Regions from separate parts of the Candidatus Enterococcus ikei genome, predicted to be linked through region 4. Evidence: riboswitches for the same ligand, from Rfam matches in the RefSeq annotation. Region 4 holds a riboswitch; each other region holds the start of a gene.

Region 1 (3,218 bases), on a different contig from region 4:
CAATTGCTGAACCATTGATCATTTTTTCAGAGCCCAGACCAACTTCTCTACAGACAGATCGTGTAACTAACTCATTATCACCAGTTAAGATTTTTACTGAAACTCCGTTATTTTTCAACGCTTGGATAGCTTGCGCTGCCGTTTCTTTAGGAGGATCTAAAAATGCTAGATACCCTTGTAAAACAAGTTCTTTTTCATCTTCAACAGAATAATCATCTAACTGATTATTGACTTTCTTATCAGCGATTGCTAACACTCTTAGACCATCTTCATTTAAGTCATTCACTGTTTTTAGCACTTGTTTTTTTATTTCTGACGTGATTGGAACAATCTCGCCACCTTGATTGATATAAGAACAGGCCTGAAGCATTTCTTCAACTGCACCTTTTGTGATCAAGCTACTTTGATTGGCTCTTCTATCTTTGACAACCACACTCATTCTTCTACGATTAAAATCGAAAGGTATTTCATCGATTTTAAAATAATCTTCTTCATCAATGGTTAATTCTTTTGATGTCGCTTCAATAATTGCTTTATCGATTAAATTACGAAGACCTGTTTGAAAATAACTATTTAAAAAAGCAGACTGCAGTACTTTGCGATCTTCTTGACACGACGTATTGTAGTGGTATTCTAAAATAACTTTGTCTTGTGTTAATGTCCCGGTTTTATCGGTACATAAAATATCCATCGCTCCAAAGTTTTGAATCGCATTGACATTTTTCATGATCGTTCCTTCTTTTGCCATATCTCTAGAACCCTTGACCAAATTTGTCGTTACGATCATTGGCAGCATTTCTGGTGTCAAACCGACCGCTGTCGCAATCGCAAACATCAACGCTTCGCTCCAATTACCTTTAGTGATTCCATTAATCAAAAATACCGCTGGTGTAATCACCATCATAAAACGAATCAAAAGCCAGGTTGTTTTATTCACACCTAATTCAAAACTAGTTTTTTTCTCGTCATCTGCTACATCTTGAGCAATTTTTCCAAATAAAGTATTGTCACCGACTCGAACTGCAACACCAACGCCGCTGCCACTGACCACGTTACTGCCTAAAAATAACAAATTTTCAAAATCTGTTTGGTTATTGTTGGTATGCACTGTATTTTTTACTTTCTTTTCAACTGGAAAACTTTCTCCGGTCATCGCAGATTGTGAGATGAACAAGTCTTTGGCATGGATCAGACGTAAATCTGCTGGAATCATGTCACCTGCTGAAAGTTTAACTAAATCACCGCAGACAACTTCATCCATGGGGATTTCCATTTCTTTATTTTCTCTAGTAACTGTTGCAGTTATCTGAATCATATTTTGCAATTTACTAACTGCATTGCTTGATTTTACTGATTGAACTAAGCTCATTGTTCCACTTAACAAAACCATAACGAGCATGATCAATACGCCGGCAAGGTCTTTTTCACTTGGTTCTGCATAAACATATTCCGTAAAAAATGAAATAGTTGCAAGAATCATCAATACAACTGTAAATGGGGTAACATATGATTTTATCACCGTATAAATAAATGATTTCTTTTTATCATCAGTGATTTTATTTACGCCAAATTTATCCTTAGAACGTTGTACTTCTCTGGCTTTTAGTCCATCCCAAGAAGATGAAAAATTTTCTAATACTTTATCGATAGATAGGTTAGCTAATTTTTGATATGCTTTTTCATGGATCATGTTCTTCATTTCTTTTTGCATCTGTCTTTTCCTCTTTTCTTTCAATTACTGATTTATTGATCGAACTATCTTCTGGCACACTAACCACATCCTTTCCACACAAAAAAAACGCACTGAAAACTCAGCCCGCTCTGCCGTGAGTCTTCGCAATCGTTGAGTTTTGGCACTATACAACGTAAAAAGCATCAGCTTTTAGCTACCTTATGAAAAGCCTTAATCCGACAATTCCTGTTCTACCCATTGGCGTCTCTCGACGTTTTTGGGCAGTAGCCTGTGTTTGTATAGGAGCCTCACCTAACAAGAAGAATTACACTATCATTCTAATGAGTTACATCATTTTTTTATAGACTAAAAAACTTATACCGCTATAACTTTTTTTGTATATAGTTTTATCAGCGTACTTAAGCTTTTGTTAGCCAACATCAAATCATTTACAAAATAGAATAAAGGTATAAATAAAAAGGGATGGTTTATTTGCTCATTTCTATTTATGATAGTTATGTAGACGAACATCCCAACTTCGTTTATGCACAATCCATACTCCTTTTTACAATATTAACTCGGATAAATCCCACTTCGTATTTTCTGCGAAGTGGGATTTGTTTTCTCAAGATTCTCATATTTAATCCATACAAAAAGGAATAGCACTATAAGTAAAATAGAATGGTTTAAATGCATCAGTACGAATATAATGAACGAGTAAATAAATTATTTACAGTGCATGATTTAACGTTCATCATTTCTTATCAGAAAGCAACAACCTGATAAAAGCCTCTTCAATTGGTCTGCTATCACCAATTGAAGAGGCTCTTTTCCTATTTGTCTGAAAATTGCTCTTTCTCCTGTACATCAAATTATGCTTATTTCAAAATAATCATAGATACTATTAAATTTTTATATATTTTTTAAAAAAATGAACTATTTTATCTAAAATTATTTTATCTTATATGTGATTAGAATTTTATTTTTACTTGAGTGAAGGAGATGGGGAAATGAAACTAAAACACTTAGATTATTTTTTAGCATTATGTAAAAGCAAAAGCTTTACAAAGACATCGGAGGAATTAGGTATTTCTCAACCTTATTTGAGCACTCATATCCGCGAATTAGAACTGGAATTACATGCTCAATTGATAACAAGAGATTACGGTAATAACAAGTTAACCGCAGAAGGGCTTGTGCTACAAACTAGAGGAGAAAAAATTTTTAAAGAATTTGACATGGCAGTCAATGAAATCAACTTACTCGTTCATACTGGAGAAACTGCAACAATCAAAATCGGTACTAATTTACCTGATATCGATTATTTAATTGCTAAATTATTAACGGAATTCCGTCTTCATTATCCCTCTGTTTCGCTTGAGTACAGTTATTTTGAAAATCTAGAAGAGGTACTAGGAAATAATGAAATCGACATTGCTATCGGTATTTTGTCAGAAACAAATTCGAAAATAACAAGTGACTTAATTTTTTCTGAATCATATAGTATTTTCGTCAGCACTAACAATCAATTATCCGAGTTAGATGA
Region 2 (3,218 bases), on a different contig from region 4:
AGCCTTTTTTCTGAATGCTATTGGCTAAGCCTAAGCCCCAAAATCCGCCATTATGCATAGCATAGTACGCATTCGACGTTTGAAAGCCTTTGCCTGTGGGATCAATAAATGGGTTTTGCATTACTTCAAATCGTGTCACTAAATAACCAAATTTTTGTGGCATCCAATGAGTTGGGATAGACAATAAGATCAAGGTGCCTAATCGTTTTAGTGCAACAAAGCCAATCAACGCTAGTGACATAAATAAAGGGGATAAACCGCTGGATAAAAATAGAACCAAAACAAGAATAAAAATCATCGATGCTCCAGCAATATTTGGCTGTAATGCAACAAAAAACATAAAGAAAATTGAAACCAGTAGTGAACGTTTATGATTTTTAAAGGTAAAAGGAACTAAGGTATCTGTTTTTGCTAAATTTGCCGCTAAATAAAGAACCAATACCAAAGGCACTAACTCTGAAGGCTGAAACAAAAGTACGCCTAAATTGATCCAGCGCTTGGCGCCACCTACACTTGTCCCGATAAACGGTAAAGAAATAATCGAAAGAAAGGTCATGATTAAGATAAAATGCATCATTTTAGGCTTGCGAAGTACACTCAAATTAAATCGATAAACAAAAAACATGCAGACTAGACTAAAAATAAAGTACATTGTCTGTTTGATAGCCTTACTAGCTGTTCCTAATTCGCTGTCTAATAACTGATAAGAGCTAGAACTATAGACCATTAAAATACCGATGATACATAGGATGAAATAAGGGATTAAAATATAAAAATCTACATAGTGCAATTTGGATAATCTGTTGTGCTGTTTCATTTTTCTGCTCCATCATTCAAGAATTCATGAATGGCTTGTGCATTTTGCGTTTCGTCGATCTCTAAAACACTTCCAGCCTCTGTGTAATCATTAAAAGTCCAGCTCCCTTTAACTGGTACGGATAACGTTTTGAGATTTTTAACAGTTCCTTTCAGAAAATCTTTAGCTAAATCTATTAGCAAATCAGCAGGTATATTCGTGTCTAAGTAACCGATAGCTTCACCGGCAATTTTAGGTAGCTGCATGAATGAAACTGCTTCTTTAGATTGTTTGGCTAAGGCATCCATGACTTGTTGTTGTCTTCTGACACGACCGAAATCGCCTTCTTCATCCATTCTAAAACGGGCATATTGCAACAAGGTATTACCATCCATGATTTGTTTGCCTTTTTTGATATCAACATTGTCTAGGTTGATGTCTTTTTCCGCATCAATTTCAATGCCTTTTGGATACAGTTCATTGATTAATCGAATAAAGTTATTAAAATTAGCAGAAATATAATAATTGATTGGTAAGTTAAACGAATCGTTTAACACTTTTTTTGTTAATTCGGCGCCGCCAAAAGCATAAGCAGCATTGATTTTTTCTAAACCATGATTAGGAATCTGCACATAAGAATCCCTCATGATCGAGACTAATTTTGGTTGTTTTGTTTCGCTATTATAATGGGCGACCATCAACGTATCTGCTCGTCCACCATCTTCATCATCTTCACGTCCGTCATCGCCTATCAACATAATCGTGATTTCTTTTAGATTTGTCTGTTGATCACCAGAAAAATTCGTATTCTTAGACTTATTTACTTGAGACTGGGCTGTTTTTTTTCCATTATGAAAGCTAATAGCGATATAACTTCCAGTAGCGGTAACGACCAATATGCCAAAAAGAACCGTACAAATTAAAAGTTTCTTTACTGTTTTCATTTTTATTCCTCGCTAATCATTTTAATTGATCATCAAATAAAGTTTGGCTTCAGGAATTGAGTTGGATGACGGTATAAAAAGTTCTTTTTGCTCTGAATAATAGATAAAGGCGGTTGTACACTAAAGAAGATAGTTCATAATAATAACTAGATGTCTTCTTGTGCATCAATTTTCACCTCCTAAAGTCCTAACACTCGCCAATATTATTTATCAAAAATAAAAAACCTTCGCTTAAAATAACTCAGCGAAGGGGGATTGATTTCAGCACAAATAGAGCTTTTCATCATTCTCATCGTTGAGTTTTAGCACTATGAAACGTAAAAAGCAGAGCTTTTAGCTACTTTGTGAAAAGCCTTAATTCGACAATTCCTGTCCTACCCATTACTGTCTTTCGACATTTTTGAGCAGTAGCCTGTGTTTCCATAGGAGCCTCACCTAACAAGTTATTCAGATCGCCCTAAATATAGTGAAAATATCACTTGAAGTCAATGAGGGAAGTATTAAATTTTTTATAATATAACGAACGGAGTAAGTACATCATTTGCTTGATTTTATAATTTTTTAAGTTATAAAATCAAGTATTGCAGGGATTTTGTTTGACCATTTTATTATGAAAAAATCAGAGAAACTTAATATTGAGAATAGATTAAGTTTTATTTTCTTTATACTTTCTTAAGCAGAATTGAAGTGAATCAGAAAATAACAAACTTATATTGGAATAAAAATTAGTATCGCATTTGATCGTAAAAAATTGTAAGATTGAATTAGCAAAAGAATGCGTTTACTTTTATTTAGAAATAGGAGGAAATCGATATGACCTATCGCAAAATAGCTCAAGGAAATTGGACACTTGTTGAAAATGAAAATGGAGCAACCCTTGGGTATGCTGAAGCATCTGGTGTGACATTGATAGAAGAAGATGGTTTTGCATTTAAAGATTTAAATAAAAATGGTGTTTTAGATCCTTATGAAGATTGGCGGTTACCAATTGATGAAAGAATCGAGGATTTGGTTTCGAAATTATCGATCGAACAAATTGCCGGTTTGATGTTATATAGCCGCCATCAAACTGTAGCAAAAAATGACAATCATTTTGTTCAAATGTTTTCTGGAACATATGATGGTAAAACATTAAATGATTATACTGGATCACTATCTAATTTAACAGATCAGCAAAAAGAATTTTTGAAAAAAGACCATATTCGTCATGTCTTGTTAACCATTGTTGATTCTCCTCAAATTGCCGCTGAGTGGACCAATAATATACAGGCAATGGCAGAAAGTTTAGATTTGGGTATACCTGTGAATATTAGTTCTGATCCTAGACACAGCACAAGTGCAGATACAGAATTTAATGCAGGGGCTGGCGGAGATATTTCTAAATGGCCGGAACAATTAGGTTTAGCTGCGACATTCGATCCAGCATTGGTTAAGCAATTCGGTGAAATTGCTAGTAAAGAATATCGGGCGTTAGGAAT
Region 3 (3,218 bases), on a different contig from region 4:
ATTCTGGCGTTTGCGCTGGTAAATCTGTCGCTGATCCTCCACATAAAATACAAACATCAATAGCATTTTTTTTAGACGTAAGCTCCTCCATTTTATAGGCTTGTCCACCTTCTGTTTGAACCAATTCAGGTGATCTTCTTGTAAAAATGCCTACTAATTCCATGTCTTTATTTTGCTTAAGCGCGCGCTCAACGCCACGTCCCAGGTTCCCGTACCCGATAATTGCAACTTTTATCATACTTACATTCCTCCACTTCTATGAATCAAATTATACCAAAAGAAAAAGTCATTTGACAATCGGAAGTTGGGCATTCGGTTTTTGAAAACAGAGCATTTGGACGCCAAGTTAGTTTATATTCAATTGTTTCTTTAATTCCGATGTAACTTTTTGTTTCTCTTCTTCTGAAATACGCTGATATGAAATCCCTCCATCGCCAGTATAGCCATCACCTGTAAACCCTTCTCCTTGCATTTGATAACTCTCAATATCGCCCAGGGCTTGCTGGTAATTTTTCATTAATAATATCATTTGATCCAAAGTCATATCCGTTTGTCCATTATCTCCAATGACATCTAATAATTCTTGGTATCGAAGAACATTTTTCATAGAAGTTAATTCTTTAGTAAGCTGAATCGTTACTTCCCGCTGCCTTTTTTGTCTGCCGTAATCCCCCAACGGATCTTCGTATCGCATTCTCGCGTATTGTAATGTTTCCCAACCACCTAAATGCTGTTTTCCTTTTGGATAATGGATTCCTTCTGCATCGAACTCAAAATCATTATTGACCGTAACTCCACCAACCGCATCACTTAAATCCGCTAAACCATCCATATTGATCACAAAATAGTGATTGATTGGGATATCTAAATAATGTTCAACCGTATCGATCATCATTTCGTCACCACCAAAGGAATGTGCATGATTGATTTTATCGTACATTCCATCTTTCCCAATGATTTCTACATAAGCATCTCTTGGAATACTTGTGATCGTTGTTTTCTTTAATTGATTATTCACCGTTACAACCATGATAGTATTCGCTCGAAAATCCGTCTTACGCTTTGAATCATTGGCAATTCCTAAAAGTAAAAAACTGGCCGGCTCGCTCTTTCCCAATTGCGCAGATTTAGTTTTTCGATTTAACGGCTGATATATTTTATCTGCTGTTTTTTGAACATTCTTAAACACACTTGCACCATACACTGAAGCGCCCGCCACGACAACTAAAAGAAATGTTAAGGCAGTTAAAATCGTTCTTTGAATAAATCGTTTTTTTGTTTCTGACGTTGCCAATTTCTTATTCAAATAAACTCTTTGAAGACAAGTGTAGGAAAAATTTACCCAAATAAAACTTAATAGAAAACCTGCGATGATATCACTTGGATAATGAACTCTTAAATAAATTCGACTAAAGCCGATCAACAGAACATAAAGGAGCAATAGACCTTTTAAGCCATTGTAATTTTTCGTTTTCTTTGGAGAAAATGTGTGGATGACCAAAATGACTGAACATGCCAAACACATTGCTAAAAGTGAATGTCCACTAGGAAAACTGTAAGAGGTCTTCTCCGCTAATTGTTCTACATTTGGCCTTGTCCGTGCAACCAGATGTTTCAAGATAAAACCAAAAGCACTAACTATTAAAACATTGCTACTCATCCAAATAGCTAGTGCTTTATGCTGATTTCTCCATAGGACAAATGAAACTATAAGACTCACGATAAAAATAGGGACGATTGTTGTAGTTTTTGCAAATAGATTCACCAAACTAGTCAGTGTTTCATTTGGTTTCCAATTAAATTGATAAATCCATGAATCTAAATTAGTGAACCAAGTAACCTTTTTAACAACTAAAAAACTAAGTAATGAAAAAAGTACAATACTAAAAATAACTGGCGTAAATTTCTTTTCTTTCGACATATACATGTGATAAAATCCCTTCATTCCTATATTCATTAAAAAAACTAATTCAAACTTGGTTCGTAAATATAAGCATTACCTAAAAAACTGCTAAAAGATTCTATTTCCTATTAGTTAGGAGTGAATCATTTAGCAGTCTTTTCCATCTCCAACCAACCTCACTCCAAAAAAACACAAGCAGGTACAAAGACGGTATACATTCAGTAAATGCAATCGGTTGCTACTTTACCAAAAGAAAAAAGCCAAACATTTTTTTCCTAAGACGTTTGACTTTCAATCAATCTCATCGTCTGAGTTTTAGCACTATACAACGTAAAGAAAAATTCTTAGCTATTTTATGAAAAGCCTTAATTCGACAATTCCTGTTTTACACATTGGCGTCTTTCGACGTTTCTGCGCAATAGCCTATGTTTGTATAGGAGCCTCACCTAACAAGGTTATTTATCTATTCATTTTGTTAAATAGTACCGCTATGAAAAAGTTTTTTCAAGTTATTTTAAGAGTCTTTATGTTTTCTTAATTTTAAATCACAAATTTGATTTAGGTTGTTTGAATGAAGAAATAGAACTTGCAACAAAATAAAAGTCGCACAATGCAAGATGAAAGCATTATGCGGCTCGAAGGAAATATAAAAGTTATTTTAATTATTTACGTTTGGGACATAAAAAGCCAAATAGTTTTATCTGAGCCAGTTGCTTTACCAACAGTAATATAGTCTCCATATGTATTTACTGGAGAACCATTATGGTAAACATTGCTTAATCCTGTTTCTTGTTCACTAATCATAAACGAAGCTGCATCACTTTTTTTACTTAAATAAATATACCCTCTATTTGATACTGTAAAATAGTTATAATCTTTAAAAATAGGATTAGCAGACCTAATTTTGTAATAGCTAATAGTCCCCGGTTCTTTTTCTAAGTAAACACCTTCACTTTTACTACCTAACGTTGCATATTCCCAATTATTTAAGTCACGTCGGCCTGTAAAATATCCTTTTATCTTATTAGTATTTGCGTCTCCTCCGATCATCGCAGCTTTCCCAGTGGGCAGCGCTGCATAGCTATCAATACCAAACGATAAGCTTACACCAATCAATGTACTCAAAACCATAAAGAAACTGACCAATCTTTTAACATGTAACAATCTTCCTGTTGCCTTCATCATTATTACCACCTTTTCTATTTGTGAAATATATTACATGATAATAATAATATTTTTCTAACACAAAAAACGTTCAATATATTACTTTAAAAGTAGATTTATGGACTTTTTGAAAATTATAATAACCACAAAG
Region 4 (3,218 bases):
ATTATTGAAGATGAAAATTATACTTTGATGATCGATGAACAAACAATGCCTTTAGATGAGTTATCAGTCAACTCTTTGATTACAACGATTGTTTTAAAAAATGGGTACAAAAGAGAATACGAAACAGATGTTTTAGATGATTTTATTCTTTATAAAAAAGGAGATCACCAAGTTACACTTAAAGAAGAATATGATCATTTAACGTATTTCAGTGAAAACACAACGATTGAAACGACGGACCAAATGATCGATAAAAAAGCTTTATTTGAAAAAGTGAATAAAATTTTGACAACACTTTTCAACATCGAAGAATTAGACTTTAAATTATAGTAGATAAGTGCTGTAGAGGACAGAGCAAAATGAGTTGTTTTTGCTTTTACTAGCTATCGAATTTCTAATATGACGGGGAAGATGACTCACAGAGTTAGGTCCTCGTCATATTTTTGATTCTCTTTTTCATTAGTCGATTTGAAAATAGTCAATAACTGATATTTTTTCAAATCGATCGTGTGAGTCAGACGGATCTTCATCATGATCATAAACTAACAGTTTGAAATCGTCTGTTTTAGGAATGCGCTGAAAAGTCTCACTTTCTAGTAAGAGCAGCATTTGCTGACAAAGCCATTCAAGAACAGTTTCGATATCTTCATCGTCTTCCACCCAATCATCAAATAAATGAAGAGAAGTAAAACGTTGATCTTCATCCCAGTCGCCGGCATTGTACTTCATTTGTTCGATTTGCTGATTGTTATAGCCTTTAGCTGTATAGTAGTCGGTTGTTTCTTGCCAAAGTTCTGTCGTATTAAAGCAGAGATTTATCTCACCTTCTTCGTGGATATTGCAGTCCAGGGCAAACGCATAAAATGTTTCATCCGAGTGATCTAATAAAAAGTTATCAATGCTATCGGTTAAAAAATTAAAAAAGAATTCTTGCTGTTTCTCTAAAAAATTATCCATTTATATCCTCCAAAGGTATGTTCTTCTAAACATTGAAACAGATATTACAGAAAATGTCTATCTAAATCATGAGATATAGGCAAAAGATCACGTTGGTTGCGAGCGGGTATCTATTTGAAGTATCAATAAAAAAGCAAAAATGTTTAAGAAACCATAAAGATTATCTGTAATTTTATCATTGTAACTAACTGAATCAGTTACGTAAGTGTCTGAGTAATCGGTAGTTTTATTTTCTAGCTACTTGTTTTTGGCGGGAATTTATCCAATTTTAATTTGACTTTGTGAGGCGATACGCTTATAGTGTAAAATGAATTAAATACTTGTTAGGTGAGGCTCCTATATAAACATAGGCTGCTGCTCAGAAATGTCGAAAGACAGGCACGGGTAGGACAAAAGTCGTCGAATTAAGGCGATTTTCAAAGCAGCTAAAAGCAATGCTTTTTACGTTATATAGTGCTAAAACTCAACGAAGAGAAGATCTAGGTAAGTTGTAATAACTGGCGGTCGTCGTGAGTTTTAACTACTGTAATCTAATCCCTTCGCTGAGTGTTCTTGGTGGAGGTTTTTTTATACACCGCAAAACATTCGAGTTGTAGAAAGGAATCAACAATGAAAAAATCTGTAAAAATAGGAATTATTACGTTATTATCAATTCTCCTAGTGGTCGTTAGTGCAGGCTGTTATGCAGCGATCTCATTTCAAACAGCGAAAGAAAAAAGTGAAGCAAAACTTTCTGATAAAAACCAAAATTTTACTGGTGATGAGCAAACAAGCGATAAAGAACTGACTGTGATGGTAGTCGGAAATGATTCGAGAGATGATGACGAGGATCAAGGACGTTCAGATACGCTTATGGTCGCGCACTATGATGGAAAAACGAAACAGCCTAAATTGATTTCGATCATGAGAGACAGCTATGTAACATTTCCTGATGGCGGACAAGATAAAATAAATGCAGCATACGCTTACGGTGGTGCGCAAATGACAAAAGATGTACTGAAGACTAATTTTAATTTACCAATCAATTATTATGTGGTGATGGATTTTAAAGAGTTCAGTGATATTATTGACGAGCTATATCCAAAAGGAGTCACGATCGAAGCTGAAAAAGATATCAATCTAGATGGTGTCGATATATTTAAAGGCAAGCAGACGTTGCATGGAAATAGCTTATTACAATATGCACGTTTTAGAATGGATGAAGAAGGAGATTTTGGTCGTATAAGACGTCAACAGCAAGTTATGGATGCATTGATCGATCAGTCAAAAGATTTGATTCCAGTTTGGGAATTGCCGCAAGTTGCAGGAAAACTAGTTGGTAAAATCGATACCAATGTCCCAACTAACCTCTTGATCGATTTAGCTAAAGATTTCTTATCTGGAAAAGTAAAATCATTAAAATCACTTTCAGTTCCGGTAGAAGGTTCATGGAACTTCAATGATTACACAGAGTCTGGCAGTGTTATTGAGCTAGATGAGCAGCAGAATGCTGAAGCAATCCAAGCTTTTCTTAAGGGAAATTAATATGTAACTAAATATAAACGGTCTGTCTACTCAAGTATCTGTTGAGTAAGCAGATCTTTTTTTTATTAAAATAACTAATAAAATCAGCGTATCTCTATGCGTTGTGATTAAGCATATGATATTCTTTAGGAAAACGTTTTATTCATTGGAAAGAAGGACTGACTTTGAAAGTTGTGATTATTGGCGCTTCTTTTGCCGGAGTATCTGCTGCATTAGCTACTAGAAAAAAACACCCTAAAGCTGAAATTTATTTAATTGAAAAACAACAAACAGTTGGTTATTTACCAGGTGGGATCAATCTTTATTTTAATGAAGTGATTGAGCCTATCGAAGATGCTCAATTTATTTCAAAAAAGCAATTGGCAGACAAAAACATTCACTTATTATTAAATACAAAAGTGATCAGTGTAGATTCAAAGCAGCATACCATCAAATGTGAGACACAAGAGACAGAATCTCTTTTGTCGTTTGATAAATTAATTTTAGCGACTGGTTCAAGTCAATGGTCACAGAAAATTCTGGGCAGTGATTCGGAAAAGGTTTTAAAATATAAATTTTTACCTGGCGTTATACAAGCAATCGAGCAATTGGAAACAAGCGATAAAGTAGCCTTGATCGGCGGTGGTCAGATCGGAGCAGAAGCAGCCGATACATTGGTGAAAAAAGGGAAAGAAGTACATTTGTTTGAGCGGATGGATTACTTATTATTTAAGTATTTTGATCAAGAAATGATTCAG

The links. Region 4 has a riboswitch for magnesium ahead of JZO69_RS10600 (LCP family protein). Riboswitches for the same ligand answer to the same signal wherever they lie in the genome.
Region 1: linked by a shared signal. The riboswitch ahead of mgtA (magnesium-translocating P-type ATPase) and the one ahead of JZO69_RS10600 (LCP family protein) in region 4 are both predicted to bind magnesium.
Region 2: linked by a shared signal. The riboswitch ahead of JZO69_RS06865 (LCP family protein) and the one ahead of JZO69_RS10600 (LCP family protein) in region 4 are both predicted to bind magnesium.
Region 3: linked by a shared signal. The riboswitch ahead of JZO69_RS04705 (phosphatase PAP2/LCP family protein) and the one ahead of JZO69_RS10600 (LCP family protein) in region 4 are both predicted to bind magnesium.

What each region holds. Positions count from the first base shown of each region.
Region 1 covers NZ_JAFLWD010000007.1:11,876-15,093, reverse strand. The annotation lists gene mgtA (magnesium-translocating P-type ATPase) at 1-1,711, opposite strand, end outside; M-box (ykoK) riboswitch at 1,829-1,999, opposite strand; gene JZO69_RS02845 (LysR family transcriptional regulator) at 2,683-3,218, shown strand, end outside.
Region 2 covers NZ_JAFLWD010000015.1:5,594-8,811, reverse strand. The annotation lists gene JZO69_RS06870 (FtsW/RodA/SpoVE family cell cycle protein) at 1-817, opposite strand, end outside; gene JZO69_RS06865 (LCP family protein) at 814-1,740, opposite strand; M-box (ykoK) riboswitch at 2,021-2,190, opposite strand; gene JZO69_RS06860 (glycoside hydrolase family 3 protein) at 2,554-3,218, shown strand, end outside.
Region 3 covers NZ_JAFLWD010000009.1:137,377-140,594, reverse strand. The annotation lists gene JZO69_RS04710 (diaminopimelate dehydrogenase) at 1-238, opposite strand, end outside; gene JZO69_RS04705 (phosphatase PAP2/LCP family protein) at 347-1,927, opposite strand; M-box (ykoK) riboswitch at 2,197-2,364, opposite strand; gene JZO69_RS04700 (hypothetical protein) at 2,570-3,088, opposite strand.
Region 4 covers NZ_JAFLWD010000025.1:22,149-25,366, forward strand. The annotation lists gene JZO69_RS10590 (DUF4809 family protein) at 1-330, shown strand, start outside; gene JZO69_RS10595 (DUF4303 domain-containing protein) at 460-957, opposite strand; M-box (ykoK) riboswitch at 1,270-1,438, shown strand; gene JZO69_RS10600 (LCP family protein) at 1,567-2,481, shown strand; gene JZO69_RS10605 (FAD-dependent oxidoreductase) at 2,655-3,218, shown strand, end outside.